2 regions of the Amylolactobacillus amylotrophicus DSM 20534 genome follow, and region 2 is predicted to be linked to the other one. Evidence: a T-box and tRNA genes for the amino acid it is inferred to sense, from the RefSeq annotation. Region 2 holds a T-box; the other holds one or more tRNA genes.
The links. The T-box of region 2 lies ahead of FC62_RS01655 (valine--tRNA ligase). A T-box ahead of a tRNA ligase gene usually reads a tRNA of that ligase, here a tRNA-Val.
Positions count from the first base shown of each region.

Region 1 (15,532 bases), on a different contig from region 2:
CTGATCAATCAACTGGAAGAATGTAATTCCGGAATCGAGGATAATAAACGGAATCGATTGCCGGACTATTTCGCCCAACAGGCTCTTAGTAGAAACCTCAACCTCGTGGTTGCTATTCAACACAAGTTCATTAATGTCTGCCTGCTTTTTTTTGTAGAAATACACCAGCAATAACAAACCAAACACCGCACCAATAGCGGCAGCAAGGTTGGATTGGACCACGGCATCTAGGAAGTCTCCATGTTGTACCTGCATAATGATAAAAGCAGTTAGGAGCATCCAGATGACACGGGCCAGCTGTTCGACGAACTGTGATAGGGCGCTTGGTGCCATGTTGTTGTAGCCCTGAAAGAACCCGCGAGTCAGGCTCATCACGGGTATGATTAGCACAGCGATGGCTAAGCTTTGCAACACCGGTACCTGCCGTAGATCCCCTCCGCTAAGGATTGGGGCGAGGAAATACATGACCGCAGCCGAGATAATACCCAGCAACACCATTAGGCCAAGTCCACTCTTGAACAGTCGCTTGCCCACGCCATACTCATTTAAAGCGTTGTAGTGAGCTACCTGCTTGGCAACGGCACCAGGAATTCCGGCGGTTGAAATAATCAAAAAGAGGCTGTAAATATTGTAGCTCTTAGCAGTTAACGCATTAGCCACGTTCCCATGGTCCCCCATCCAGGCGTACCACGGAATAATATAGATTGCCCCTAAGATTCGTGAAAAAATTGAGCCAAATGTCATCCAGGCAGAGCCACGAATCAAGCTTTCGTGCGAGCTCGTGGGCTGCGAATTTTTATTCTGCATAAAGTCTTCCTATTCCCTATTATTTCTATCATACAAATTTACAGTCACAATTCATATGACTTTAGGAAAAATTTAGTGTTTACAAGACGATATTGACAATTTTGTTTGGAATCACAATCACCCTTTTTGGCTCCTGTCCCTTCAAGAAGGATACAACATGCTTTTCAGTCAAGGCTAAACGTTCAACCTCGTCCTTTGCGGTATCCCGAGCAACCTGGAACTTACCGCGGACCTTGCCGTTCACCTGAACAATAATTTCTACGGTGTCTTCAACGAGTTTTGATTCATCATATGTTGGCCAAGCCGCAAACGATATGCTTGTTTCATGACCCATAATTTGCCAAATTTCTTCCATCATGTGGGGTGCAACAGGTGCTAACAGCTGCACGAACCCTTCAGCATACTCCGTCGGGATGATATCCACCTTGTACGCCTCGTTGATGAAGACCATCATCTGGCTAATTGCCGTGTTGAAATGCATTGATTCAAAGTCTTCCGTTACCTTCTTGACCGTTTCGTTGTAAACCTTGTCTAGCTTACCGTCGTTCTTTGCACCGACCTTATCCGTCAGAATCGGCGTCACATCGAGGTCGTTCACGAACAACCGCCATACCCGGTCCAGGAACTTCTTAGTGGAGGCCGGACCATCGTCGGCCCAATCAATTGCGGCGTCGAGCGGTCCCATAAACATCTCGTATGCGCGTAATGAGTCGGCACCGAACTCGGCAATGACATCGTCTGGGTTCACAACATTGCCCTTTGACTTCGACATCTTCTCGTGGTTTTTCAAAATAAGGCCTTGATTATAAAGCTTCTGGAATGGCTCCTTCGTTGGTACAACGCCTAAATCATACAATACCTTATGCCAGAAACGGGCATAGAGGAGGTGCAACACGGCGTGCTCGGCACCACCCACGTAGAGGTCAACCGGTAACCACTCTTTTAGTTTCTCAGGATCGGCTAATTCTCTATCATTATTTGGATCAATATATCTTAAGTAGTACCAAGAACTACCCGCCCATTGAGGCATTGTGTTGGTTTCTCTGCGCCCTTTTCGGCCATTTTTATCAACCACATTGACCCAGTCGGTGATGTTCGCCAGCGGACTCTCGGTTGTCCCTGAAGGTGCAATGTTCTTGGTAAATGGTAAGCGTAATGGCAACTCATCCTCAGGCACTAGGGTTGTCTCGCCATCTTCCCAGTGAATAACCGGAATTGGTTCACCCCAATAACGTTGGCGGCTAAATAACCAGTCGCGTAGTTTGTAGTTAACCTTTTTCTGACCAACCTGATGCTCCTCTAACCAGTCCGTCATTCTCTGAATGGCTTCCTCATTGTACAGACCGTCTAAGAAGTCCGAGTTCACGTGCTCACCGTCACCAGTAAAGGCTTCCTTAGTAACATCACCACCGGCAACTACTTCGTTAATCGGCAAGTCAAATTTCTGGGCAAATTCAAAGTCACGGTCATCGTGGGCTGGCACAGCCATCACGGCGCCAGTACCATAGCTGGCCAACACGTAGTCACTGATCCAGATTGGTAATCTCTCGCCGTTAACCGGGTTAATGGCGAAGGCACCGGTAAAGACACCCGTTTTATCGTGATTCAAATCAGTTCTAAGGAGGTCGCTCTTCTGCTCAGTCTGCTTGATATACGCATCCACAGTCTCTCTTTGAGCAGGTGTCGTGATTTGGCTCACAAGTTCATGCTCAGGCGCCAAAACAGTGTAACTAGCCCCAAAGAGCGTATCAGGCCGCGTAGTGAAGACGTTGAACTGGGCATCAGTCGCCGCAACCTTAAAGGTCACCTGTGCCCCAGTTGAGCGCCCAATCCAGTTTCGCTGCATCTCTTTGATACTCTCCGGCCAATCAACGAGGTCTAAGTCATCTAGTAGGCGATCAGCATAGGCAGTAATCCGCAGCATCCACTGCCGCATCGGTTTCCTGTAAACTGGATAGCCCCCACGCTCAGTTTTACCATCAATGACCTCTTCGTTCGCCACAACTGTACCTAAATCAGGACTCCAGTTGACCGGTACCTCGGCCTCGTATGCCAAACCTTTTTTGTACATTTGTTCAAAAATCCACTGGGTCCACTTATAGAAGTTCGGATCAGTCGTATTCACTTCGCGGTCCCAGTCATACGAGAATCCGAGCATGTTAATCTGCTTCTTAAACGTGGCGATATTCTCTTTGGTAAACTCTGCTGGATCGTTGCCAGTATCCATCGCATACTGCTCTGCGGGCAAGCCAAATGCATCCCAACCCATTGGGTGCAATACATTATAGCCCTGTGCCCGACGCATTCTACTGATAATGTCAGTTGCGGTGTAGCCTTCTGGATGCCCGACATGTAGCCCCTTACCAGATGGATATGGGAACATATCTAATGCGTAGAAATTCTTTTTGTTCTTATCCTCTGTAGTCTTGAAAGTCTTGTGCTCTGCCCAATACTTCTGCCACTTTGCCTCAACAACTTTATGGTTATATGCCATTTTCTTCCTCCTAATAAAAAAGTCCCATTGATTAAAATCAATAGGACGAAATATTCGCGGTACCACCTAAGTTCCACGTAATGTGGCGCTCATTTGGTCGTAACGTGACCGACGTTTGGCAATATTCAAGCGAGTTCGAATTTCCTCTTATGGTTTCACACCAGCCAACCACTCTCTGCAAAGTTCTCCACTCTACTACTCTTGTGCCTTTATCTTTGAATCAATAATAGTTATAATTTACCACATTAGAATGAAAAGTTAAAGGATGAATCTCACATGAATCAGAATCAAATCCGTGCTCGTAAATTTGGCATTGCCAGCCTAGTATTACTTCTGCTCTTCCTTACCTGGGCAATATTGGTTGCCACTAGTCAACCGGTAATCAACAGCTTCGACAAAACTCTGATCAACGTAATTGTTAATCACAATGAAACCAACCTCATATTTGCGCGTTCAATCACCGTTGTTGGTAATACCAAGACCATGACTGTTTTGACGATTATCGCGGCTGCGCTACTTCTTTTAATCAAACGCTACCCACTAGCACTATATTTTGCAGGCACGATGGCCCTCGCCAATCTGACCAACTCAATCGTCAAGCACATTATAAAACGACCACGGCCTACTGCCCACCACCTGGTGCACGCTGGCGGCTACTCGTTTCCGTCAGGCCATTCAATCGGCTCAATCACCTTCTTTAGCCTTTTGATTATTGTCACGATAATTCTGGTAAAAAGCCATGTGCTACAAACTCTGGCGACATTAATCTTTGGTAGCATGCCTATCCTAATCGGCTATAGCCGCATCTACCTGCACGTTCACTTTCCAAGCGACGTCCTCGGTGGCTTCTTACTAGGATTAACATTTATCATGGTTAGCCTCTATCTGTACTACCGCTACCGGCTATCCTTTAACCCAACTTCGACTCCCTTTGCGCGCGATTCATTAAATTAACGAAGAACGCGATGATAATCACGACGATTGAGGCGTAGAAGACCCCCTTCAAAGCAGAGAACAAAATATTTTGTAATGGAGCCAACAATGTTGGGTCCATTTTTTTAGCATCAGCCGAATTAACGACCTTGTTCATCATCGCCTGCGTTAAGTTTGGCTGACCATCTAAGCCCTTAGCAACGTACATGTTGAATACAATACCGAAAATCGAGACCATCATTGTTTGACCTAGGTACTTCACGAGTGAATTAAAGGAAGTTGCCACGCCAATATTTTCCTTTGAGACAACAGTCTGAGATGCCACAGCCGTCGCCGTGATTGCTGTACCAAAGCCAAAGCCACAGAGCGCCGCAATCAAAAAGAAGAAGAGGAACGGTGTGGATTCGGGAACAACAATCAGCAATAAATTACCCACCAGCAAGAACGACAGCGAAAGATAGAGAATTTTTTGAATACTAATTTTAGTGAGCAAATGCCCCGTCACGAACGAGCCAAGAATCCAGAGAATAGAACTTGGGGTCACTGCGAAACCAGCGGCTGTCGCCGGCTCACCAAGAATACCTTGCATCCAAATCGGCAAATAGAATTCGAACCCAATTAAGAAGCCACTAATCAATAGTGTGACAACATTAATGCCCAGAAACTGCTTATTTTTCAAGATGGAAACCGGAAGAATCGGATCCTGCGAATTCTGTTCCACATGCCAGAATAACAGGCCACTACCAATTGCTAATAGAACAAGAATCACAGGTAGGAACCAATTCTGTATTTGGCCCAGTTCTTGTAACAGTAACATGATTACCACAAGGAAAATCACGAGCAAACTAGTGCCCTTATAATCGATTATGGTATTCATCTTTCGTCTTGGCTCACGCAAAAAAACCATGATCAGCACAATCGTCAGCAATCCGATTGGTAAGTTGAGGTAAAACACCCAATGCCAACTAAATTGTTCTACAATGAACCCACCCAATAACGGTGCCAGAATGGAGGCAATGCCCCAAGCAGAGCCGTTGAAGCCCAGCACCTTGGCCCGTTTCTCAATTGGGTAGATATCTGCGATAATCGTAAATGAGACAGGTTGGATTGCTCCGGCGCCCAGTCCTTGAATCACACGAAAGATAATCAGGCTGACCATGTTCTGTGCCAGTCCACAGAGAGCCGAGCCAACAATAAACACGATTAAGCCGAAAATAAATATCGGTTTCCGTCCGAGAGAATCGGCCAGCTTGCCATAAACCGGCGTAGAAACGGCGGTCATCAGCAAGAAGATGGAGACGACCCAGTTCATGATATTCAGGCCGTGCAAATCTGACACAATCGTTGGCATGGCCGTCGAGACAATCGTGCCCTCAATTGCAGTCATAAATGTGGCGATAAAGATTGCAACTGTTACTACAACCGTATTTGTTTTCTTTTCCATCAAATTTCCCTTAAAAAAACGCTTGGAAAAGTCCCAAACGTTCACTTCTTTATTTTAATAAATTGAGTAGTGCGTCTACCTTATCCGTTCTCTCCCAAGGCAAATCAAGGTCTGGCCGGCCAAAGTGGCCGTATGCAGCCGTCTGCTGGTAAATTGGACGTTTTAAATCGAGCATCTGGATAATTCCTGCAGGTCGCAGGTCGAACACCTCGCGAATTACCTTCACTAAATCTTCAGCGTTAACCTTACTGGTACCGTAAGTGTTGACGTTGATGCTGACCGGATGGGCCACACCAATCGCGTAAGCTAGCTGCACTTCAATCTTAGAAGCAATCTTGGCTGCAACGATGTTCTTAGCAATGTAACGTGCAGCATAGCTAGCAGAACGGTCAACTTTAGTGGCATCTTTACCAGAGAAAGCACCGCCACCATGTCGAGCATAGCCACCATAGGTATCAACGATTACCTTCCTCCCGGTCAGCCCTGCATCACCTTGTGGGCCACCAATCACAAAACGGCCACTAGGGTTAATCAAGAACCTGGTGTCTTGATCAAGTAGATTAGCCGGAATTACCTGCTTAATCACCTGGTCAATCATCGCAGACCTGATAGTCACATTATCAACGTCCTCATCATGCTGTGTACTAATGACAATTGTATCGACCCGCTGAGGGTGATTATGCTCATCATATTCGACTGTCACCTGAGCTTTTGCGTCAGGGCGTAACCATGGCAAAATTCTTGCTTTACGTAAATGAGCAACACGCCGCATCAAGCCGTGAGCAAGCGTGATTGGTAGTGGCATTAACTCGGGTGTCTCGTCGATAGCGAAACCAAACATCAAGCCCTGATCGCCGGCACCAATTTGGTCGAATTGATCGACATCATTTTGATTCTCCCGTACTTCGAGTGAATCATCAACACCACCAGCAATATCGGGTGATTGTTCATCGATATCAATCAGAATCGCACTGTGATGACCGTCAAATCCTAATTCTGGTCTGTCATAGCCGATTTCCAGAATAGTCTTGCGTACCAACGCCTGAATATCGACATCAGCACTAGTAGTGATTTCTCCGACCACGAGTACTAGACCGGTAGTCACAACAGTCTCACACGCAACGCGCGCATCCGGATCCTGTGTGAGCATTGCATCAAGAATGGCATCAGAAATCTGATCGGCAATCTTGTCTGGATGACCTTCCGAAACTGATTCAGAAGTAAATAATCTCTTTTCCATTATGTAGTCCCCCTACTATTTATCGGTTACAAGGCATCTCCAGCGGAACGATTCCACTGAATCCTATCGGGATTGTAACTTGTCTATATTAACATAATCTAGCCGGAATTTAAATAATAAAAAAGCCTCATCGACTATTAGCGATGAAGCTTTTGGTGATGGAGGATACAGGGTTCGAACCTGTGACCCTCTGCTTGTAAGGCAGACGCTCTCCCAGCTGAGCTAATCCTCCATAATGTAAATGACCCGTACGGGATTTGAACCCATGATACCGCCGTGAAAGGGCGGTGTCTTAACCACTTGACCAACGGGCCATAATTCCGTCTCTCTGACAACATGTATTAATATACCAGATGCCAATATACTTGGCAACAGATTTAGCTAATTTTTTAATTTTTTAGTCAAAATAAAAAGAAGCCAATCGGCTACTTTATCGCTAACGTAATTTTTCTAGTACTTTTGCAGGGATATCACCCTCAGAAACCGCATTTGGACCCTTAGTCACACGCTTATCTGAGACCTCTCCTTTAACATAGCTGCCTGCCTCGAGCATAGTTGGATTTGCGGATTCCTGGCTGTGCCATGAAACTTCCTTCGTTGTGCCGTCTTCAAGCACCCATTTAAAATTATAACTGTAGTAGTAGTACTGCTCACCATTCTTCTTATAGTCGGATCCGTCACTATTCTTTGACTTAGTCTTGACACCCTCAGGAACTACCGCATAAGCGGTACTGCCCTTATAGGTAGAGTTATAATAGCTACAACCAGACAGGGTAAGTAGGACTGTGCCAAGAAGCACTGTTGCTGCAATAATTTTTTTATAATTTCAATCTTCCTTCTTTATTTCCGAGCATTCAGGAGTAGAATTCGCTCTAAGTTTTTATACGTGTCAGTCATCCATTGAATATATGTCTTACCCTCAGGTAACGTCTCAGTCACCTTTAAGACGGGGACATTATTCTTGTCTGCCAGCTCAACCAGTTCGCTAATGACAGGATTGTCTACTTGTTCATTGACGACAAAAAAACGGACCTTGCGTTGCTTAATTTGTTTCCTCATCTCTTCGATTGATTGCGGACTAGGGTCGGTCTCTTTCTCGATAGCTGCCTCAAATTCCGGGTTACCAATCTTAAAGCCAAGGGCCTTGATAGAATAATCAAAGACAGGTTCGCTAACAAAAGCAACCTTATTTGAGCTATCCAGATATTTATTCTTCATCTCGGCGACCAATTCTTGCATTGGTTTTAAACTCTTTTTGTATTTCTCAGCGTTTTTGCGGAAATAATCCTTTGACGTAGGATATTTACCACCAAGATCTGCCGCAATTCGATCAGCCAATTTGCTCATAATCTCTGGATAGTACCAGATATGAGGATTGTCTCCCGTCTTCTTCTTTGCGACGTCGACGCCCACATCAATGGCTTCGGTGTTCTGAACCTTAATTAACTGTTTCATCCAGCTGTCATATCCTAAACCATTTTGAATAACTAAATCCGCATTATCAACCTGCTTGGCAGTTTTCGTTGTTGGTTCAAAATCATGGGGATCAGTCTTCGAACTGTTAATCACCGCTGTGACCTTACCTTTAGTTCCCACCACAGCTGTAGCTACCTCACCATAAAAATCAGTTGTGGTAACAACGTTAATCTCCCCGTCATCTTTCTTCACACCATTGCTGCAACCAACTAGGATCAGGAGCGCCGCAAGAGTCAGCACCAAACTAGAAAGCAATTTTTTCTTCACTCTATCCCTCCAATTCATTAATAACATTTGACGTGTATAATTTTACAGCACTTAAATATCCGTGTAAAATTAAAGTGATTATCTTTATTATTTCTTAGTCGTACCGCCGAAAAATCAACTGCGTTACTTTATTTCAAATTATTTCACTTGTTTTTTGTAAGTGAATATGGTATATTAATCAAATCAAATAGTTCATTTCTACGGAAAGGAGTAACTTCTTGGCTAAGAAATCTAAAATCGCAAAGTTTAGAAAACAAGAACAAATGGTCGCAAGGTATGCAGCTTTACGGCAGGAACTAAAGGCTGCACACGATTATGAAGCTCTCGCAAAGCTACCAAAAGATTCTAATCCTAATCGTTTGCGCAATCGCGATCAAATTGATGGACGTCCACGTGCATATATGCGTAAGTTCGGGATGTCTCGGCTCAATTTCAAACGTCTAGCCCATCTGGGCCAAATCCCTGGCGTTAAGAAAGCAAGCTGGTAAATAATAGTAAATTTCAACCACTCAGATGAGTGGTTTTTATTTAGCATTTTTCTCCAATAGACTTTACAAGTGGAAGATGCAAACGCTATAATTATTGGAGTAGTTATTCCGGATTAGCTCAGTTGGTAGAGCGCTTGACTGTTAATCAAGATGTCGTCAGTTCGAGTCTGACATCCGGAGTTTTATTTTGGAGAATTGTCCGAGCGGCCGAAGGAGCATGATTGGAAATCATGTATATGGATTATATCTGTATCAAGGGTTCGAATCCCTTATTCTCCGTTTTAGTGTTTATACACTTTCGCAAACGTTCGTAATGTTGATTTAACGTCATTTTGTCTTTGCCTATTTTCATAGATATTCAGATTTAGTCTGCCAAAAGTCTGCCAAAAACTTGATCTATAAAACTAAACTTTCCCACAAAAAATAGCCCCTACCAAACGGTAGAGGCTTTATTTTATTTTGTATCCTTGCCACCTATCCAAGTGTTCGTACCGATGAGATAGTACGCTTGTCCGTCAACGATTCTTGCACTTGTGACTTTCCATGACGAGCCTTTTTTATATGTCGCACCCGTCTTTGTTTTGAGATTATCGTCAACGCCTTTACTCAATCAATTATACGAATATATTCGTAACTGTCAATATAAAAACGAAAAAAATCGAAATTATATTGAATATTTACGTGTTATTTCATATAATGTGTTCACGAGGTAAATTTTTATGTCAAGAAACGAATTAACGCCTGCAGAGTTACAGGCTCGAAAAGATATATCCAAAAACATAAAACAATTAATCAATAATCATGGAAAAACCCAATCTCAAGTCGCAGATGATTTAGATTTACCACTGGCCACTTTAAATGGTTACGTAACAGGAAAATCATTACCCAATGCTGGCAATCTTCAGAAGATAGCGGATTATTTCAACGTTCATAAGTCATTTATAGACCCACGATATAGAGATGACACGTTCTCACGAGTAGAACTAGCAGATGCTTTTGAGGACCATGCGGTATTCACTTATCAAGGTAAGAAAATTCCAGACGAGGACTTGGACGTAATAAAACGTATCCTAGAAAGTAGACGTGATAAGTAATGAACAATGACGCATTTGATTATCTTTTGAATTATGCGTGGGACAAAAAAATCGGCTATGAACTAACTCGTGAACTAACTCCTGATTCTCCTTCGGCCGCATATCCAGAAGAAAAACTTGTGATAATAAACATGAACTGGCCAAACGAAAAAGAATTACCATTTCAATTGGCTCACGAAATCACTCATGTTACCAATGGCGATGATACACAGTCAAAATTGTACTATCACACTACATACAAGGGTAAATACGGCGTTGAGTATAAAGCCAATATTGGTGGAATAGAGTTGTTAGTTCAATACCACTTTGCTGAAATAGAACCTGAATCTGCTGACATAGATCAGTTTATCGACGCATATGCTATACCACAATATTTGAGAGACTACGTCATCAAAGAAACCAGAGACTTTTATAAGATTGGGGAATAAAAATGAAAGTAGGACTTAGAACACCGAGTTTAAAGAGATCCATTAAAGCACGAACAACAGGTAAATGGAAACGACAAGTAAAGGGTGCGGTAAATCCTTGGTACGGAAAAAAAGGAATGGGATTCATTAAGAATCCCGAAAAATCAGTCAAAAATGCAATTTATCACAGGACAACCTTTGGAGTTGGAGATTTAGTGAAGACAAGTACTGGTTCTCATAAAAAAAAGACTCAAAATCAATCAGCTGGCAGCACTGATTCTTCGAGCAAGAACATTGCAATAGCTATTGGCGTTGGAATTTTGATAATTGCTGCAGTAGTAGCATATTGGAAGGCTGCCCTGATCATAGCTGCCGTAATTATGTTAATTGCATTTTTTATAAAGAAGAAATAATAAAAAGCCACCGCGGCAACGGTGACTTGGGTAACTATTACAACAAATAAATTATACCAGAATTCTGGTAACGGAGGAATAAGTAATATGGCGAAAAAAGTAACGGGCGAAGATGGAAAGACATATAAGGTAAAGAAACCTTTCTACAAACGAATTTGGTTCTGGGTACTTGCGGTAATCGTGGTGGCTGGAATTGGATCTTCACTAGGCGGGGGCGGAGATAAAGAATCTACATCATCTGCTGATACATCAGAAAAGACAGAACAATCGTCTAGTAAAAGTAAAGAAAAATCATCATCATCCAAAAAGGTTGATGTACCTGCTGAATACAAATCAGCTTTGGCAAAGGCCAAATCATATGCATCAATGATGAACATGTCTAAACAAGGAGTATATGATCAATTAACTTCAGAAGCCGGTGAACAATTCAGTGCTGAAGCAGCACAGTATGCAATTGATAACGTGAAAGCTGATTGGAATAAAAATGCGCTTGAAAAGGCTAAGTCGTATGCAACAACAATGGATATGTCAAAACAATCTGTCCAAGAACAACTAGTATCATCATCCGGTGAGAAATTCACCCAAGAAGAAGCAAACTACGCTATGGGGAAAGTTAAGGCAGACTGGAAAAAGAATGCGTTAGCTAAGGCTAAAAGCTATCAGGAAGACATGTCAATGTCACCAGATGCAATTCGTGACCAACTAACTTCGTCTTCTGGTGAAAAATTTACCTCTGAAGAAGCAGAATATGCAATACAACACTTGAACGACTAGGCTAGATTAAGAAAATAGCCATATCCTCTCCTGCCAAGAAGATGTCCAAATCTGACGACTTAAAAAGCTGAATTTATTTGGAGGAAAATAAGAATGAAAAAATTACTCACAGCTGGATTTGTAGCCTTTTCAGCTGCCGTATTATTGACTGCATGTGGAGGGAAAGATACAACTAATACAGGCAAAAGTAAAAGTGCAAGTCAAAATGTTAATGTGGAAATTCCTAAAGGCGAAAGTAAAAGTGCAAGTCAAAATGTTAATGTGGAAATTCCTAAAGGCGAAAAGAAAGTATTACCACAACAGTTTACATACTTTGGAAAAACACAAGATGTTAAAGTTGTTAATCCTAATAAAACTCTATCTAAGGGCGGTTATACCGTTAACCTAAAAGAAGTACGCTTGACCAAATTTACTCCCAAAGACGACTTGGACAAAGAAAATACTAAAGATAGTTTTCCTAGTGCCACCGGAGAGTTTTTTTATGTAATAGCTATCGAAACAGAGTTAAACAATAATACAAAAGAACGGGCGGATATATACGGACCCGAAGCACTTATCTTGAGTGATGGTACCCAGCTAGATGATGATACAGGAGTGTCTGGTGGTGACCCAGCAGAAGTCGGAAGTAAGGCAAAAAAGACAATCTGGACGCTTTTTTGGGTCCCTGCAGAAGAAGCAGCCAAATTAACCAGTTTTAAAATTCAGTTTGACGATGTCTATGTCAACAGCACCGGTACCGGAAATGTTTTTCCAGATGCTACAATAAAGTTTTAATTCAAATAATTAACTGCATATAAAATAGCCATATCCCCCCACGTCTGGTGACCTCTGCGCCGGTCCGATTCCGGCGGTGGGTGTTAAAAAACAACTGAAATGATGGAGGTTGTACATAATGAAATATCGTAGTATGAAAATTGAAAACTTTCGGAAGTTTCATAATATCAATTTTACCTTTGGACAGAGAATTACTGTAATATCAGGAGAGAATGGGATTGGTAAATCAAGTCTGCTATCGCTTATTGCTTCTACGACTGGAACTAACAGTCGTGATCAGCCAAGAAGATTAAACGGAATAGCATTCAGGCCTGAATTCTCAGAGCTATTCAAAATTTCTGAAAAAGAAGATTATAAATCATATCGTTTGTTTATTGATTATGATCAAATGATTAACACTCAATACTATCTAACCAAACGAATTGGATTTAATGATTATACTGCAGCTAATCGTGGTATCAGACCACTTCCAAGAACTTCTATCCCTATTGACAGTCAAACTGACGTTACACAGAAACAAGCAATTGAAGATGCAAAAGAAGCATTCGACATAACTGATTCTAAAAGGATACAAGTACCAACAATTTATCTGAGCCTTTCAAGACTATTACCGCTTGGCGAAACCGAACTAAAATCTACCCAAGTAGCAAAAAATAATAACATTTTTAGAAAAAATTACGCTGACTTTTTTGCCAAATGTTATAATTCCGTTTTACCCAATTCCATTGACCCAGAGAATGTCACAGCTTATTTTGTTGAAAAAGAGAGGCTTGGAAAAAAACATTTAGTTTTAACTATCAAAGATACAACAAACGACACACAATCAGTCGGACAAGATAACCTAAGCAGTATAGTGTCGGCGTTGACGGACTTCTATGCAATAAAAGAAAATGATCCCACCAACTATAATGGCGGCGTTTTATGCATTGATGAGTTAGATGCCTCTCTTCATCCAAGCGCCGTCTTACGTTTGTGGAACTTATTAGTTATTCTCTCAAACGACTTAAATTTGCAAATAGTTATAACCACACATTCACTCACAATTTTGAAAGAAATCATTAAACTTGATGTTCCGAATCAAAGCGATTTTCGACTTGTCTATTTTAAAGATACTAATATCCCACGTGTCTCAAAACAAAATGACTATGAATTACTAAAAGCAGATTTGTTTAATCAGATCTCATTTAGAGGCCCCGAAATTAAAATATATTGTGAAGACAAAAGTACGTCAGATACTTTAGACTTATTATTAGACGCTGCAAAATCTCTTGAGTTACCTTTTGGAAATCCCAATGTAACAATTACAAGCGTAAACGTAAGCCTTGGGAAGAATCATCTCAAAACCTTAGTAGAAAAAGATGACTATTTTAAGTCCATTCTTATTGTTTTAGATGGAGATGCAAGACTAAGAAACGGAATTGATAATAATGAAGCATTGCAGAATACAGAATTTAGCAAAGGCTTTCATACCAGCAACCCAAATGCGGATAATATCATTTTTTTGCCTACTTTTTGTCCTCCGGAGATATTCCTATTTAATATCTTAAAAGACTACGCTAATGATCCTATTAAACACCAAAAATTTTGGAATTCCTTGGAGTATACTTCACAATTATCATTATACACAAGCTCGAAGATTCAAGAAAAGTTCAACACCATCTCAAAAAATTCTTTTGAAGAAATACATGAGAGTATAAAATGGTGGAAAAATATTATCGATTTCTTTAGTAAAACACACTTATTGCAAGATTATTTTGGCGAGCAAAATAATCGACTGGTATTGGAAGAATTCATTAAACATTACAACAACGCACTTCGCGCGGTTGATAAAAAGAATAAATCCCATCTTTTTGGGTAATTTATTCTGGCCAAATGAGTGGAATTATGATAGCTTGGTGATAAGGAGGCGACTACGATGCCACGAACAGACTCACCATTTCGCTACCCCGGTGGAAAAACTCAGTTATATGATTTTGTTGTTAATCTCTTAGAAATTAACAGAATTAGTGGAACATACTGCGAGCCATTTGCAGGAGGAGCCGGTTTACCAATTAAACTACTAAAAAATGGCCTGGTTAAATCAATATGGATAAACGATTATGATAAATCTATTTATTCAGTTTGGAATGCAATTCTAAATAAACCGGACCAATTAATTAATAGAATCAGACAGGTGCCATTTGACTATTATGGTAGTGACAACTCTGATCAGTATAATATTGAATATTGGAGAGAACAAAGATCTATTTATTTTAAAGAAAAAAACCATCAGAATTCTATTGATAACGCATTTAGTACTCTTTTTTTAAATCGAACAAATAGAAGCGGAATAATTACCGGTGGGCCAATTGGTGGATATCAACAAGCAAATACAAAAATATATGCCCGTTTCAATAAAGAAACTATCATCAACAAAATTAATATTATTGCCTCAATGTCTGAGCATATCAAATTAACCAGAATGAACGCGCTGGACATGATTCCGCAAATGCGAGAATCTCTGGATGAGTATAAAGACTTTATTTTCTTCGATCCACCTTACTTTGAGCAAGGTTCAAATCTATACTATTCATCATTTGATGAATCTGGCCACGAAGATTTAGCAAAAGAAATATTATCGTTGAACAAACATAAATGGATAACAACCTATGATAAGCAACAACAAATATCTGAATTGTATAGATCGGCCAAGTTTAGATTTGAGTATGAATTAAGATATTCGGCAAATAATAACAACAGAGGTCGTCGACCAGAATTAATATTTGCAAGTCCTACTTTAAAAATAAAATCACATCAACCAGTATTCTTACAACAAATGAAATAAAAAAGCCACCGCGGCAACGGTGACTTGGGTAACTCTAATAACAGATAAATTATACCAGAATTCTGGTAATGGAGGAATATGTAATGAAAAAGACCAT
Region 1 covers NZ_AZCV01000006.1:48,966-64,497, forward strand. Annotated here, with positions in the region: gene FC62_RS06440 (putative polysaccharide biosynthesis protein) at 1-807, opposite strand, end outside; gene leuS (leucine--tRNA ligase) at 887-3,301, opposite strand; gene FC62_RS06450 (phosphatase PAP2 family protein) at 3,578-4,255, shown strand; gene FC62_RS06455 (MDR family MFS transporter) at 4,212-5,678, opposite strand; gene metK (methionine adenosyltransferase) at 5,728-6,918, opposite strand; SMK box riboswitch at 6,916-7,001, opposite strand; tRNA gene FC62_RS06465 (tRNA-Val) at 7,078-7,150, opposite strand; tRNA gene FC62_RS06470 (tRNA-Glu) at 7,161-7,232, opposite strand; gene FC62_RS06475 (DUF1093 domain-containing protein) at 7,355-7,717, opposite strand; gene FC62_RS06480 (metal ABC transporter solute-binding protein, Zn/Mn family) at 7,759-8,661, opposite strand; gene rpsN (30S ribosomal protein S14) at 8,880-9,149, shown strand; tRNA gene FC62_RS06490 (tRNA-Asn) at 9,257-9,329, shown strand; tRNA gene FC62_RS06495 (tRNA-Ser) at 9,339-9,428, shown strand; gene FC62_RS08540 (SLAP domain-containing protein) at 9,604-9,759, opposite strand; gene FC62_RS06500 (helix-turn-helix domain-containing protein) at 9,869-10,243, shown strand; gene FC62_RS06505 (hypothetical protein) at 10,243-10,671, shown strand; gene FC62_RS08390 (hypothetical protein) at 10,674-11,063, shown strand; gene FC62_RS06515 (Ltp family lipoprotein) at 11,151-11,837, shown strand; gene FC62_RS06520 (hypothetical protein) at 11,931-12,611, shown strand; gene FC62_RS06525 (ATP-dependent nuclease) at 12,730-14,469, shown strand; gene FC62_RS06530 (DNA adenine methylase) at 14,527-15,435, shown strand; gene FC62_RS06535 (DUF5067 domain-containing protein) at 15,519-15,532, shown strand, end outside.
Region 1: it has a tRNA-Val gene. The T-box ahead of FC62_RS01655 (valine--tRNA ligase) is inferred to sense a tRNA for this amino acid. The anticodon was not compared.

Region 2 (15,532 bases):
TACGCTCGTTGAACTCGGTAATGAATGGAGACACAAAAAGCCCGGTCTTGAACCCGGATTTTTGCAGTAGATTATTTAGATAATAAGACGTCGAGCCTTTACCGTTCGTTCCCGTAATGTGAACAGTCTTGATCTGGTCCTGCGGATTACCAAAATACGCCAGCACCCGCTTAACATAGCTCAAGTCATTCTTGCGATGTAATCGTGGTAATTGGTGGATGTATTTAATGGCCTCTGCCTCATTGCTAAGTTTCTTATCCACTATTGATTGTCCTTCAAATCTGCAATTCGTGCGTCGACCGCCTCTAGCTGAGACTCATAGTCGGCACGCTTAGTCTTCTGTTCGTCAACCACTGCTGCTGGTGCCTTAGAAACGAAGCCTGCGTTACCTAGCTTCTTGTCAATCCGTGCAATCTCAGCCTTTAGCTTGGCCTGATCCCGCTGGAGCTTCTCAATTTCTTCACCTAAATCGACCAACTCCTCAAGTGGTACAAATACCTGTGCACCTTTGACCACAGCATTCTTGGCTAATTTTGGTGCTTCAATTTCAGTCGCCACCTTGAGGTTCTTTGGGTGAACGAAATTAGCTAGGTAGTCAGTATTGTGCTCGATAATTGCGGCCTCTTTATTCGAGTCAACCTGAATTAAAAGATCGATGGAATTAGACATCGGCGCGTTTGCCTCAGCTCGAATATTTCTTACCGCCTTGATCAACTCAATCAGGAAGTTCATCTCTTTCTCTGCGGCATCGTCTTGGTAGTTAGCATCAACTTCTGGATAGGCAGCAACAGTCAGGCTGCTACCCTCGTGCGGCATTGAGAGCCATAATTTCTCGGTCACGAATGGCATCGTTGGGTGAACCAGACGCAGAATTTGGTCGAGGACGTAAATTAGGTTAGCTTGTTTATTGCTTTTTGCTTCCTCATCTGTGCCGTTCAGAACAACCTTACTCATCTCAATGTACCAGTCACAGAAATCATTCCAGATGAAATTGTAGACTATCCGCCCTGACTCGCCAAATTCGAAGGAGTCACTGAGCCGAATTACGTCCGCAATTGTCTGGTTCAAGCGGCTAAAAATCCAGCGATCCGACAAATCAAATTTGGTCGTATCAGGCTTCCTAGCCGGTACAGCATCTTCTTCCAGGTTCATAATCACGAACCGGCTGGCATTCCAAATTTTATTGATGAAATTCCAGGCAGCGTCCATCTTATCATAACTGAAGCGTGTGTCCTGTCCCGGGGTTGAGCCGGTCATCAAGAACCAGCGTAATGCATCTGCACCGTACTTCTCGATGACTTCCATCGGATCGATTCCGTTTCCGAGGGATTTGCTCATCTTTCTGCCTTGTTCATCTCGAATAAGACCATGAATCACAACATCATTAAAAGGACTCTTACCGGTGAACTTCAGACTCTGGAACATCATCCGAGAGACCCAGAAGAAGATAATATCATAACCAGTCACTAGCGTATTGGTCGGGAAGTAACGCTTGAAATCGGCGTCATCAGTATCAGGCCAGTTCATTGTTGAGAATGGCCATAAGGCACTTGAAAACCAGGTATCTAGGACATCATTATCCTGCGTCCAGTTCTCAATATCCTTTGGCTCTTCTTCGCCGACATAAACCTCACCGGTTTGCTTATGATACCAGGCTGGGATTCGGTGGCCCCACCATAATTGCCGCGAGATTACCCAATCGTGGACGTTCTCCATCCACTGTTCATATGTATGTTCGAACCGATTTGGGATGAAGTTAACCTTATCGTCGGTTTTTTGGTGGGCTAATGAAGCCTCAGCTAATGGTTTCATCTTCACGAACCATTGCGTGGACAACCGTGGCTCAACCTGTACACCGGAGCGCTCAGAGTGACCAACACTATGCACGATTGGATCCGTCCGCAACAGGTAGCCCTCATCGTCCAGTTTCTGCACAATTGCTTTTCTGGCAGCAAATCTGTCCATCCCGTTGAATTCGCCGGCATTCTCATTCATCGTACCGTCATCGTTCATCACGTTGATGCGGGCCAAGTTATGCCGATTTCCAACCAAGAAGTCATTGGGGTCGTGTGCCGGCGTGATTTTAACTAAACCAGTACCAAACTCCATGTCAACGTGTTGGTCAGCAATGATTGGAATCTTCCTATCGGTGAGCGGTAACAGAACTTCCTTGCCTACGAGTGCCTTGTAGCGTTCATCATCCGGATTTACAGCAACCGCAGTATCACCAAACATCGTTTCCGGCCTGGTGGTGGCAATCTCAATGCTGCCACTACCGTCTACAAACGGATAATTGACGTGATAGAAGGCTCCTTGGTCATCCTGGTGAATAACCTCGATATCGGACAACGCTGTCTGAAGTTGTGGATCCCAGTTGATGATGTATTCACCGCGATAGATCAATCCTTCGTTATAGAGTTGGACGAAAACCTTCCGCACGGCCTTTGAAAGTCCATCATCAAGTGTGAAACGCTCCCGCTCGTAGTCAAGTGACAATCCGAGCTTAGCCCATTGTGATTTAATGAATGCGGCATACTCGTCCTTCCACGCCCAGACCTGTTCCACAAATTTTTTGCGGCCCATCTCGTGCCTATTCTTACCCTCGGCCCGCATTTTTGCCTCAACTTTAGCTTGTGTCGCAATTCCGGCATGGTCCATTCCTGGAAGATACAGGGTGTCGTAACCCTGCATCCGTTTCATCCTAATTAATGTATCCTGAATAGTCGTATCCCACGCATGACCCAAGTGCAGCTTTCCTGTCACATTCGGCGGTGGAATAACGATTGAGTATGGTTTGGCTTTCTTATCGCCCGATGGCTTGAAAACACCCTCTTCAAGCCACTGCTCATACCGACCGGCCTCAACTTCAGTCGGATTGTATTTCGGTGCTAAATCTGTCATGGTTCATCCTCCAATAAAAAAAGTCCTAGACAAATGTCTAGGACGAATTAACCGCGGTACCACCTAAATTAAGCTCACCCATTGCCGTAATTAATCTCAATAGGCGGCTTCACTTAAATCGATAACGGTGTCCCGGGTTTACTTACTAAACTCAGTAAACCAGCTCCCAAGCTACTGCGTTCGGTGATGAAACTTCTCAGCTACGTTTCTCTCTGTTGGTGCCGAACTTCTCTTGTTCAAAGCTTATAGTGAAATTCTACTCGAAATAGTGCGCAATGTAAAATTTTTCTGTTCGATTAGAGCAGACTTGTGGCAAAATCTTCTTCATCATTGAGGAACTGTTGCTCTGGGTAAACTGGGGTAATCTCAATGCCCGAGAGTGCCCGCTCGATGAGACCAGTGACATCAAGCATCTGCTCATAGTGTCGCGCTTTATCTAGGTTTGGTCTCGTCTTTGGACGCGGTGGAGCGAAGATTGTACAACAATCCTCAAACGGCATCACCGAAAGATCAAATGTGTCAATCTCCTCCGCAATTTTGATAATCTCTGTTTTGTCCATCGTTGCTACCGGCCGCAGGATGGGCGTGTTGGTCACGTCATTAATTGCGGCCATACTTTCAAGAGTCTGGGAGGCCACCTGCCCGATCGCCTCGCCGTTAAAAATGGCGAGTGCCTCTCTTTGATCACGAATAATATCCGTGAGCCGCAGCATGAAGCGGCGTTGAATCGTCATCAAGTAGCCTTCAGGTACATTTGCCTTAATGGTCTCTTGAATCTCAGCAAAAGGCACGGCGATGAAGTTAATCTTACCGCTGTAGTTAGCGAGCTTCCCCGTCAGCTCCTGAGCCTTTGCCAGCGCCTTTTTGGTTGTGTAGGGTGGGCTGAAGAAGTGCACCATTTCAATCTCCACGCCACGTTTCATAGCCAAGTAGCTGGCTACCGGTGAGTCAATTCCCCCGGAGAGCATCATCACGCCCTTGCCGGCGGTGCCCACTGGTAAACCACCAGCACCGTGAATCAATTGATTGGACAGATAAATTGCATCGTGGCGCACCTCAATCCTCAAGACGAGGTCGGCGTTTCGCATCTGAACTTTCATTTCAGGCATCTGTTCGCTCAAGTAGTCACCAATGAGGAGGTTCATCTGATTCGTGTCATACTCATATCCATGATCCGACCGTCTCGTGTTCACCTTATAGGTCATTCCCGGTTCATATGTTGCCTGCATCAGTTCTAGGGCCGTCTGCTTCACCAACTCAATATCGCGTTCAATCCTAATTGCGGGTGAATATGTCTGAATGCCAAACACTTTACCAAGAATATGATCGATTTCGTCAAAAGGTGCACCATTTAGAATAATGTGCATCCGATCACGCTTTGGTTGAATGTTAATTGTATCTTTGTAAGCGCGCAGGGCCTTCGTGACGTTGCCGTTTAGCCGGCCGATAAAATCTTTGCGATTCTTACCCTTAGTCGAAAGCTCGCCGTAGCGCACCATAATCTCTGTGTATTCCACTTAATTAACTCCTACTTTAGTCTGTATTATTTAGCCTCGTTACCGTGATGATTAATCGCATAAAAATGCTGGTAGATTGGTTCAAATGTGGCGATAAACTCATCAGCTTCAGCCATGGTATTGTTCTCGTCGAAACTGAGTCTCACGGCACTAGTGGCCACTTTCTCTGGTACCTGCATCGCCTTCAGTGTGCTTGACTCAATTCCTTTTTTACTTGAGCAAGCACTCGTGGTTGAGAAGTAAATCCCCTTACTTTCAAGCGTATGCACGACAGTCTCTCCCCGAATCCCTACAAGCGAGAAACATAACACATGTGGTGAGAAATCATCAGTCAGTGGGGAGAATATTTGGATTCCTGGCTTATCTTTCAGGTAATCATAAATCTTTCCCTTAATGGCTAGCTGGTGCTCTGCCTTCTCAGGTTCGTCAGTCAGTAGTAATCGGAGGGCTTTTGCCATCGCCGCAATCGCCGGTGTATTCTCCGTGCCTGATCGCAGGTCACGCTCTTGCCCCCCACCAGTCATGAGCGGCGCAATTTGGCGCCGTTCTTTCTTGTAGAGGATACCAATCCCGCGTGGTCCATGAAACTTATGCCCGGAGAAACTCATCAAGTCAATCCTTCGATGATAGATTTTCTGCCAAAGATTCTTCCCTAGTCCCTGAACTGCATCAACATGAAAATGCACGGTAGGATAATCTTCCAATAAGTCACCAATCTCCTGGATGGGCTGAATTGCCCCAATCTCATTGTTGACCGCCATAATCGAGACCAGAATGGTATCTTTTCTGATTGCTTGCCTCAGGTCTGCCACACTAACCCGCCCAGAAGCATCAACCGGAAGAATTGTGACTTCAAAGCCCAATTGTTCCAGTTGGAGCACCGAGTTCATTACCGCTGGGTGTTCGACACTACTGGTGATGATGTGCCGCCCAAATTCCCGTTTAGCAAGTGCCGTACCCTTAATTGCCCAATTATCACTTTCCGTACCACCGCTGGTGAAGAAAATCTCATGTGGCTTAAATCCTAACAGACTGGCTACTTGTTTGCGGGCAGTTTCCAGCATTTGGAACGCCTGATCACCGAGCTCGTGTAAGCTAGATGGATTGCCCCAAATATCTTGTGCCACCTTCTGGTAGGTCTCTAGTGCACTAGGATCAATCTTTGTTGTCGCACTATTATCAAAGTAAATCATTCTCAACTCTCCCAACAAAAAAACGACCTACTGGTCGTATTATAACTTGTGAAAGTATAGCCCAAAAACTTGCTTTCAGCAATTTTTTTTACTTATCATTCTGCGCATAATAATCGTGCTCAATCCGGTTGAACGCTCCTGGCTCGACTTCCTCAAGCGCAGTGGCAATGGTATCAAGCGCCCGCTTATACGTATACTCTTGTTGATACTGGCGCATTGCCTCGGCTATTGCCTCCTTAATTCTACCGTCACCGATGTACTTGTTCGCATATTGAACGGTCAACTCCACCAAATTTGCCGAACTCGTAATCTCGGCAGTCTCACTATTTAAGCGGTTAACATCTTCTTGAATCAGAATTAACTTGTTGGAGATTGACTCAAGATTAATGCGCACCCGTTCTAACTCGGTGTTTAGTTCACCAATTTCGTTCACAACCACCTGGTAGAAATCAATAAAATTCGTCGGTAAACCCGGTAATGCCTGCCTGTCAATCTTTCGCTTAATCAGACTGACTTCTTGGGCGAAATTATCGAGTGAGCCTTTAGCGATTCGCTCGGCTTCATACAGCCCATCCACGTCGGTCGAGATTTCCTGCTGTCTTTTCTGAATTGCAATTAAACGTTTCGTAATGCGTTCGTAATCAACCTGCACGTTTGAGAAGACCGCCTTACCTGCAGCTACTCTTTCTTGGTCGGTCGTAAAGTCAGCGGACATCTGCTTAACCTCGTCTGCCAACTGATTAGCCTCCGGGAGTTCTCCATGCGTTAACTGGTAGCTCTGATCTATGTGATCAAGTTTCTTAATTAGCTTAGTACTCTCGAGCTCTGATTGGCTGAATTGCTTAACAAGGAGGTCAGTCTCTTTATCAACCACCTTCCTCGCTTTAATCTCGCGTTCAAGTCGTTCATATAAACCATCTATTTGATTAGAAACCAGTTCATTGCTCTCCTGCAACTCACCAACATCAAGGTTAGTTTGGAGGTTACGTGCTTTTTGCAAATCCTCCTGCAGCCGCTTAATCTCCTCCAAAATGTCCGTTCCAGGGAAGTTATACTTATCTGCCAGCATGTCCTTATAGGCAGTAGTTATTTCCTTTAATTGAGCCGGGAATTCGTCGCTTAATTCTTGTTCTGCACGTTCAAGGACCGGCAAAATATCGTCTAGCGTTGTTAAAGACGCATTGAGCCTTGTCAGTACACGCTTAGCCTCAACATGATCTCCCTGACTGCTTAGGTTCTTGACGGTGTCGAAATCAGTCTCCATCTCGGTCAATTTATCTTCTAACTGATCAAGCGCCACGCCGTACTTAAAAGAGTTAGAAAGAACGGCTTTTCTCATGGTCTGATACCTATTTAACAGGGTATTCAATTGCGTTTCGTTCTCCCGGTTACTCTGCAATAACTGCTCAAACACGGCTGCTGTATTGACCAAATCATCCTTTGATTCCGTCAGCTCTTTATTTACACTATTGACTAATCTTCGTGTTGAGAAAATGCTATAATGACCGTTATCGGCTTCCGCATCAGTAAGTTGCTGCGTTAATTCCGGTAGTTTAGTCTTCTTAACTTTCTCAAAAACTAGCCGCCAGGTCGTGAATGTAGACAGACTTTCACCCGAGAGTGACATTGCATTGAGCCGCGTAATTTGGTCCTCGATCGGCGCAAAATTCAGTTCTAGTAATTCACTCTGTAACTGCTCTATTTTGCGTCTTAAGCGACTATTGTATACTACAACTCCGATCAAGACGATGAGTATTAACAGCACTAAGCTGATGATGATAATTGTTTGTGGTAACGACATCTAGTTTGTCCCCCAATGTTTAACTATTCCTTATTATAGCAAATAATCTCGTAATTCCTTACTGAATTCCAAATTTTGTCCAATAAAAATTATGTGTTGCAACAGAACTTTAACTTGCATCTGGCACACTTTGTCGTATAATAGAACGAGTGTAAAATATTTGCAGCGAAGAGTGACAAGAACGTCAACATCTAAAGGCGGTTTTAGTTCGATAAGTAACCCGCGGCTGTACGAGGTGAAAACACAACTTTAGATGCACGAATGTTGAACTCTGTGTGATATTTTACTCCAAAACAAAATGGAGGATATACATATATGTCTAGATATACTGGTCCAAGTTGGAAACGTTCAAGACGTTTAGGCTTGTCACTTTCAGGCACTGGTAAGGAACTTGCTCGTCGTGCATATGCACCTGGCGATCACGGTCCAAATAGCCGGAGCAAAAATTCAGAATACGGTTTACAATTACGCGAGAAACAAAAGCTTCGTTGGATGTACGGAATGACTGAACGTCAATTCGTGAACCTCTTTATCAAAGCTGGTAAGATTCGCCACGGTAAGCATGGTAACAACTTCATGGTCTTGCTTGAACAAAGACTTGATAACGTTGTTTATCGTTTAGGTCTTGCAACTACTCGTGAACAAGCTCGTCAGCTTGTAAATCACGGTCACATCACCGTTGATGGCAAGCGCGTCGACATTCCTTCATATGAAGTGAAGGTTGGCCAGGAAATTGGCGTGCGTGAACGCTCACGTAACTTAGCACAAATCAAAGATGCACTTGAAGCAACTGCTTCACGTTCATCATTCGTTACTTTTGACGATAACAAATTAACTGGTTCATTAACTCGTTTACCTGAACGTGACGAATTAGAGCCTGAAATTGATGAAGCCCTAGTTGTTGAATTCTACAACAAGAAACTTTAATCAATTCGAAAGAAACTGCAAAGTTGGCCTTCCCTCTTGGGAAGGTTTTTTTGTTTAGTTGCTTCCATGATATAATTAAATCTAAGACAACTATCAAACTTTTGCAAAAGGAGTTAGAAACCATGGGAGAAAACGTCAACGATCGCTTGGAACAAGCTATGCACGGCCAACCCGAGCTAAATATAGATGAGCACAGGCGGTACCTCGGTAGCCTGCGCGAGCGCGTCTTCGTGCGCTTAACAGTCGCCGAAATGCAGGATAAACAAACCATAGCTAGATTCATCCGGCACTTCGCCGACTTTGCCCACTACCAGATCCTGATCAATGGAAAGCAGCAGCAATCAACCCTCCTAAACCAAGTCATCATGACTGCCAGCAAGAAAGACACCAAATTTCGCCTAGTTAGTGATGACACCGCGAGAACTGAGCCGGAGGCCACTGGATTACTTGTTGTAGCACCAACGGCCATCAACGAAGAACAGATTGATTTTGCCGCCAAATACCCAGCACAATAAGCACGTAACGAACCACATAACTTTGATGAATTAGAGGCAAAAAATGCAACCTTTAGCATACAGAATGCGCCCAACTAACCTGGACGAAGTCGTCGGTCAAACGCACCTGGTGGGACCGGGAAAGATTATTCGGCGCATGGTCGAGGCCAAGCTCCTCTCATCGATGATCCTGTACGGACCACCCGGAATTGGCAAGACTAGCATTGCAAGCGCAATTGCCGGCTCGACTAAATACGCGTTTAGAAAATTAAATGCCGCTACCGACTCGAAACAAGATTTAAAAATTGTGGCCGAGGAAGGCAAGATGAGTGGTACCGTAATTCTCTTACTGGATGAGATTCACCGCTTAGATAAAACTAAGCAGGACTTTCTCCTCCCTCTGCTTGAATCAGGCCAGATTATTCTCATCGGTGCCACGACAGAAAATCCGTACATCAGTACTAGCCCGGCAATTCGGTCTAGAACCCAGATTTTTGAATTGAGGCCACTCGAATTCGCCGACATTAAGATTGCGGTGGACCGCGCTCTAACAGACGTTGATCACGGCTTGGGTAAATATCACGTTGAGTTAACGAAGGATGCCGAGCAACTGCTAATTGAGAATGCTAACGGCGACGTTCGAGCAACGCTCAACGCACTGGAATTGGCCGTGATGTCTACCCGCATTGAGAAAGCGCCCGCTGAAGACGAGCCTCTACTACTTGAGCAGTCAGACATTGCTAACTCTATCCAGAAGAAAATTCAACATTTCGATGCCTCGGGTGACGGGCACTACGACCTCATCTCCGCTTTTCAGAAGTCAATTCGGGGTTCGGATGTCGATGCCGCGCTTCACTACCTGGCGCGGTTAATCGAATCCGGTGACCTGGTGTCAATTAGCCGCCGCCTCTCAGTCATCGCCTACGAAGACATCGGACTAGCAAACCCGGCAGCCGCAAGTCACGCCATTAACGCTATCTATGCGGCAAATCAATTAGGCTTTCCTGAAGCCCGGATACCACTAGCAAATGCCGTGATCGAGCTGGCCCTATCTCCTAAAACCAACTCTGCCATGACAGCAATCGACGCTGCGCTAACGGACGTGCGTAGTAAGGATGTCGGCTCAATACCGGATTCTCTGAAGGATGCGCACTATTCCGGCGCAAAGAAACTTAACCACGGTGTCTCGTATCAATACGCACACAACTACCCGAACGATTGGGTTGCCCAACAATATCTACCGGATAAGCTGCTAAATGCTAGTTACTTTACTCCTAAAGGCAATAGTAAATATGAGATTGCCCTAAGAGAGCAGTATAAGAAGCTCCGTCAGATGCAACAAGCCGGTCTCAAGCAACATAAGCAGGCAAAAAATGATTGACTATTGTATACCTTTCATTAACCAATTGGTAGCGTTCTCTAATCAAGAATTGCACCAACCTTTTTTGTTTACAACTCACCATTTATTGTTATAATTAATGTATAGTCTGAGTTGATTGAGAAGCCGAAGTACAGTTGACCGATCGAATATATCGACGTGAGAGTTAGTTAGAACTATTAAATCGGAATACTAGCTGGTCTAGGATCCATATTTGTAGGGAAACGGCTCATTTTTAGAACTTGCGGGTTCAACTACGTCAATGGTGCCATCGTCAATTCGGATTACTATAGTAAACTAAGGAGCAGCGCAAGCTGCTTTTTTCTTTGTAAAACCTAACGATTGGAATTTATCATGTTATTAAAAGCTGTTATCCTAATCTATATCGCATTTCTGGCCTTCTTAGCCGTTTACCTCCTCACCCGACTACACAAGCAGTTTATCATCTTTAACGTCGATGCAAATCAATCTTTACAAAAACTGCTGACAGTTGTCGCAATTGCACTATTAGCCGTCGCAGTCGGCGGCATTTTCATCGTCTTTCTCCTGCCTAAACAATACAATTTCATCACCCTATTTGCCTCGGTCATAGTCATCTTTTTCTTTACTCTCAGGCTAACCAAATATTTAAATAAGTAAATATTACCCTTCCTACTCGTTTATTTGTTAAAATAGAGTAAAGAGAGGTGAATTATATGTTAAAACAATACCAACATATTCAAATTGCCGTAGATGGCTCGAAGGAAGCAGATATGGCTTTCGACAAGGCTGTCGCCGTCGCTAAAAGAAATGACGCCACACTCGAGATTCTCCATGTGATTGATACACGCGCTTTTCAAAATGTCTCGAGCTTTGATTCAGCCATGGTGGAACAAGTGAGTCAGGATGCGAAGACTAAGATGGAGGAATACTACCATAAAGCTCTAGATGCCGGCGTTAAAGAGGCTCATTTTCAGATTGAATTTGGCTCACCGAAATCAATTATTGCCCATGACTACCCGAAGAAACACAACATCGACTTGATTATGGTCGGTGCAACCGGCTTAAACGCAGTTGAGCGCCTATTAATTGGTAGTGTGACCGAATACGTCACCCGCACTGCTGAGACAGACGTACTTGTGGTGCGTCAGCCACTGAAAGAGGACTAATCAGAATATATTCATCGTTACAAAAAAAGACGAGCAAATTTTGCTCGTCTTTTTGTATGTAGTTAAAACTTAACGTAGGTCGTTCTCGATGAAATTTCTAATCTCCTCCGGGAGATCGTCCAACAATAGAAGTGAGTTGAACAGCCTTAACTGGTTATAGAATGCATTCCAGAATTCGAAATCATTTGGAATATTTACCCGGTGGTAGTTTTCATTCCAGTATTCAAAGACCGTCAGTACGTAATCGACATAAACCTGGTCACGGCCCGTCAAGACGGTAATTGCACCAGCTAAACGCTGATCCTCGCCATAACTGAGTGCATAATTGTTTCTAAAGTAGGCAAAGAAGATTGCGTTAAAGAAGAACATCTTCGGTGCACGCGGTAAGTCGGTGAAGTTAAACGCCTCAAATAGATTAGCCATATGTAGTAACGCATGGGCCCAACCAAAATCTGGCACGAATCCTCGCCCGTCTCGTTCTAACAAGAGATAGGTTACAGCCTGCGTCAGAATCTCATAATAGTCGGTCTGCTTGAGTGCATGGTAGTACTTTTGGTCCTCAACCACTAAAGCAGACAACATCAGCCAGCTAAACGAGCGCGTATAAATACCATCGTTTTCCGGCTCCAAGATATGCCAGAAAATTTTGTCGTCAGCGAGAAGCGTCTGAATAATGAAATTAACCTGTTCCTTAGTGATAATGTGCCGCTGCACAGCCTGAAAGAAATGAAAAAATAGTTGCTGATCCCGAATATACGGATCACGATTGCCATTAAAACGCAGCAGAAAGGCCCAATCATCATTCGTCAGAACGGTCGTGTCTTCGTCGATCGACTGCAACAGGCTATCAAACCGCTTTTTGGCTGCACCCTGCACGCGGGGCAGCCGGACGCTACTACTCTCCTCTGCGAACTCAACTGAATTCTGTAAAGCAAAAAAACGATCCAGCAGATCGTTATAGTAGTTACCTTGATTAAATTCCTCAAATAAATGTACAACTTGTGTTCGTAAATCTTCTATTTGTTCTTCCAAAAAATCACCTATTTGATTAAAAAGAGCCAGTTCTTGGCATGATCAGCTAAATCGAGGTAATCGGGATTGTCCTCGACTTCCTCGTTACGTGCAACAATTTGACCGCTAAGTGGTGAATCAATGTCTAGCACCGTCTTCTCCGCTTCGACGTCAAATAGGTGCTTTCCCTGCTCCACCTTTGTGTCGGTCTCTGGCAGGCTGACAAACTTCACCTTACCTAGTACCTGGCGGCCGGCATCGTTAAGTCCAATTCTCGTGCCCTCCGCTGTTTCTTCCTGCCAAAAAAAATCTGTTGTGTCCATTATCAAAACGCTCCTGTTCCACTAAAAATATAACTCTTATGATGATACCTCATTGAGAGAATCATGCCAATACCAATCATGTTTCCCAGTAATGCCGACCCTCCCTGTGAAACGAACGGTAACGGTATCCCCGTTAGCGGTAACAGGTCGATACTCATTCCGATATTCTCAAACACATGGAAGAGAATCATCATGATGATTCCTGTCGAGATGTACGAGTAGAAATCGTTTTTCGTATCAAAGGTCACTTTCACCATCTGAAATATCAGGTAGAAGTACAACAGAATCAACAGGCATGCGCCGATAAAGCCGAAATTTTCGCCAATCACAGAGAAAATCATATCTGATGTCCGTACCGGTACATAAACGACGGTATTGTTGAAGCCCTTACCAAAAAGTTGACCGGACCCGATGGCCTTCATGCTCTGCCATAGTTGGTAGGCACCACTAGATGTGTCACCTGCTGGATTAAGCCATGAATTAATCCGCTCGAACTGGTAGGCACGGAAGTTGAGACTCCGGAGGATATTCTGACCAAATTGCGTGGTCACAAGTGCAATAGCCGTACCCCCTAGCAGAATCACACCGCCATATAGTGGCGCAATGATCCGCCAGGTGATCCCGGAAACGAGCAGAACACCAGCAGTAATCGCGAAGAACACGAGCATCGTACCGAAATCATTCTGGAGTTTCAACAAGACCGCGATTGGGGCTAACCAAAGGATCATCTTCAAAACGAGGAGCCAATCGGTTCTAGTGGTATGTTCCGCGTACTCGCGGTTATGCTGATATACAACCCGACTTAGCATCAGGATGAACGCCGGCTTCATCACCTCGGAAGGTTGAAACGTGAGCGGTCCCAGTTGGAACCAGCTTTTGGCACCTGTCTCCGCAAAGACGGCCGGATTATAAAGAAATAACACAGCAATCAGTAAGACAATGCCAATACCGTAGGCCAGTGGCGCAATCTTGAACAACTGATCGGAGTCAAATTGCATCACGATGATGACCATGATGGCGCTCATGATATACCAGATTGCCTGAACAAGTACGGTTCGTTTCGGACTACCCATACTGGGATCGTTCATGGCAGCAACCCAAATTGTGTACATACTTGTGATTGCCAGCAGAATAATCGAGCCAATGATTCCAAAGTCGAGCCGATCAATAATACTTGATTTATTTTCTACTTTTGCCATAGACTACCTTGCTTAACGCTTATTTTCGTGTAAATTGTAGTAGCTAATCAAATCGTTGATGGCGGCTTCTAACGTCTTAGAAACAATCATCTGTTGATTAGACTGCATTGTTGTGTGGAAATTCTTCTCTTTTTGTTCGATGATGCCAAGCATCCGCACATTTGGAATGACAACTTCCCAACTCGGAACTTTTTTATTTGTTAGTTCATTTACTTCGATATTAATATTTTTGATTCCCTTAGACATTGTTCTTCCCTATTTCTCTTTTTTGCCTTGAATATATCTTGCAACGATTTCGTCTGTATAATCTTCCGGATGGGGGTTCCTAAAAATCGTGAAATGGTCTCCCACAGGGTCGACTCCCCCACGGACGAAGGGATTACAGCGCAAAATTCGCGCAGTTCCCTGGATTAGCCCGAGGAATACTCCCCGCGCCGTAACAGCGTCAATCATATATTGTGAACAGGTTGGATAGTAGCGACAGCTCTTTGGTAGGGCTGGCGAGATAAAGCGCTGATAGCCCCGTACAAGCTTAATTAGTATTTTCTTCATCTGCTTAACTCAAAAACTCTATGACGTGGAACCACGTCGGTGGCCAAAAGATCAGAAATGGATTCTGTCCCGCAACCATAAAGCCAATGAACATCCCGATTAGGACGGTTAGCAGTGCCCAACCAATGCCGCGTAAAATCCGCCACAAATAGACGAGCACCCGCTCTTCATCAAACAACTTCATTTATTTATCCCCTGCGCTTGCGGTGGCTAGCAATATTCTCCAGTAATACCCCAGTCCCAAGTGCCACGGCATCCAACGGATTGTCGGCCGTGAGCACTGGTACCTGAAGGTGGTGGGCGATTAACTGGTCTAGGTGCTTGAGTAACGCGCCACCACCAGTGAGCATAATTCCCCGATCGATGATGTCAGCCGACAATTCTGGCGGAGTCTTTTCTAGTACTTCCTTCGCGCCAGCAACGACGGTCATCAGGCCGTCTGTTAGTGATTCCTGCACCTCTGTAGCGGTGACAGTAACCTCTTTTGGTAAGCCGTCACGAATATCCCGGCCACGGACCTGAATATTTGCATCAGGATCTGCCTCAAAGGCACTACCGATGGCCTTCTTAATTGCTTCAGCGGTTCGTTCACCAATCAGTAGATTATGGTTCTTCTTGATGTAGGCCACGATTGACTGATCCATCTTGTTACCGGCAAAAGTCAGGGAGCGACTGGTCACAATCTCCCCCATCGAGAGGACGGCGATATCTGTCGTCCCACCACCGATATCAATGACCATGTTACCCTGTGGTTTGAAGATATCTAAACCGGCGCCAATTGCCGCAACCTTAGGTTCAAATTCGAGGTAGACCTTACCACCACCAGATTTCTCGGCAGCTTGGATAATTGCCTTTTGCTCGACCGAGGTGACATTTGTGGGTGCACAAATGAGGATACTTGGCTTAGCCATGAATCCCTTAACGTTCAATTTCTCGATGAAATAGGACAGCATCGCCTCAGTCACATCGAAGTCAGCGATAACACCGTCCTTCAACGGCCGAATTGCTTTAATGTTTCCTGGCGTTCTACCAACCATCTTGTAGGCTTCCGTACCCACGGCCACCACGCTGCCGTTGTTTGTATCGAT
Region 2 covers NZ_AZCV01000001.1:342,459-357,990, forward strand. Annotated here, with positions in the region: gene FC62_RS01650 (bifunctional folylpolyglutamate synthase/dihydrofolate synthase) at 1-262, opposite strand, end outside; gene FC62_RS01655 (valine--tRNA ligase) at 262-2,901, opposite strand; T-box leader at 2,937-3,150, opposite strand; gene thiI (tRNA uracil 4-sulfurtransferase ThiI) at 3,198-4,418, opposite strand; gene FC62_RS01665 (cysteine desulfurase family protein) at 4,445-5,611, opposite strand; gene ezrA (septation ring formation regulator EzrA) at 5,700-7,412, opposite strand; gene rpsD (30S ribosomal protein S4) at 7,728-8,339, shown strand; gene FC62_RS01680 (YueI family protein) at 8,462-8,854, shown strand; gene FC62_RS01685 (replication-associated recombination protein A) at 8,898-10,214, shown strand; gene FC62_RS01690 (hypothetical protein) at 10,566-10,850, shown strand; gene FC62_RS01695 (universal stress protein) at 10,907-11,359, shown strand; gene FC62_RS01700 (DUF2785 domain-containing protein) at 11,429-12,391, opposite strand; gene FC62_RS01705 (glycine cleavage system H family protein) at 12,400-12,693, opposite strand; gene FC62_RS01710 (FtsW/RodA/SpoVE family cell cycle protein) at 12,696-13,892, opposite strand; gene FC62_RS01715 (DUF2969 domain-containing protein) at 13,905-14,138, opposite strand; gene yidD (membrane protein insertion efficiency factor YidD) at 14,148-14,444, opposite strand; gene FC62_RS01725 (DNA-directed RNA polymerase subunit beta) at 14,449-14,628, opposite strand; gene mreB (rod shape-determining protein) at 14,633-15,532, opposite strand, start outside.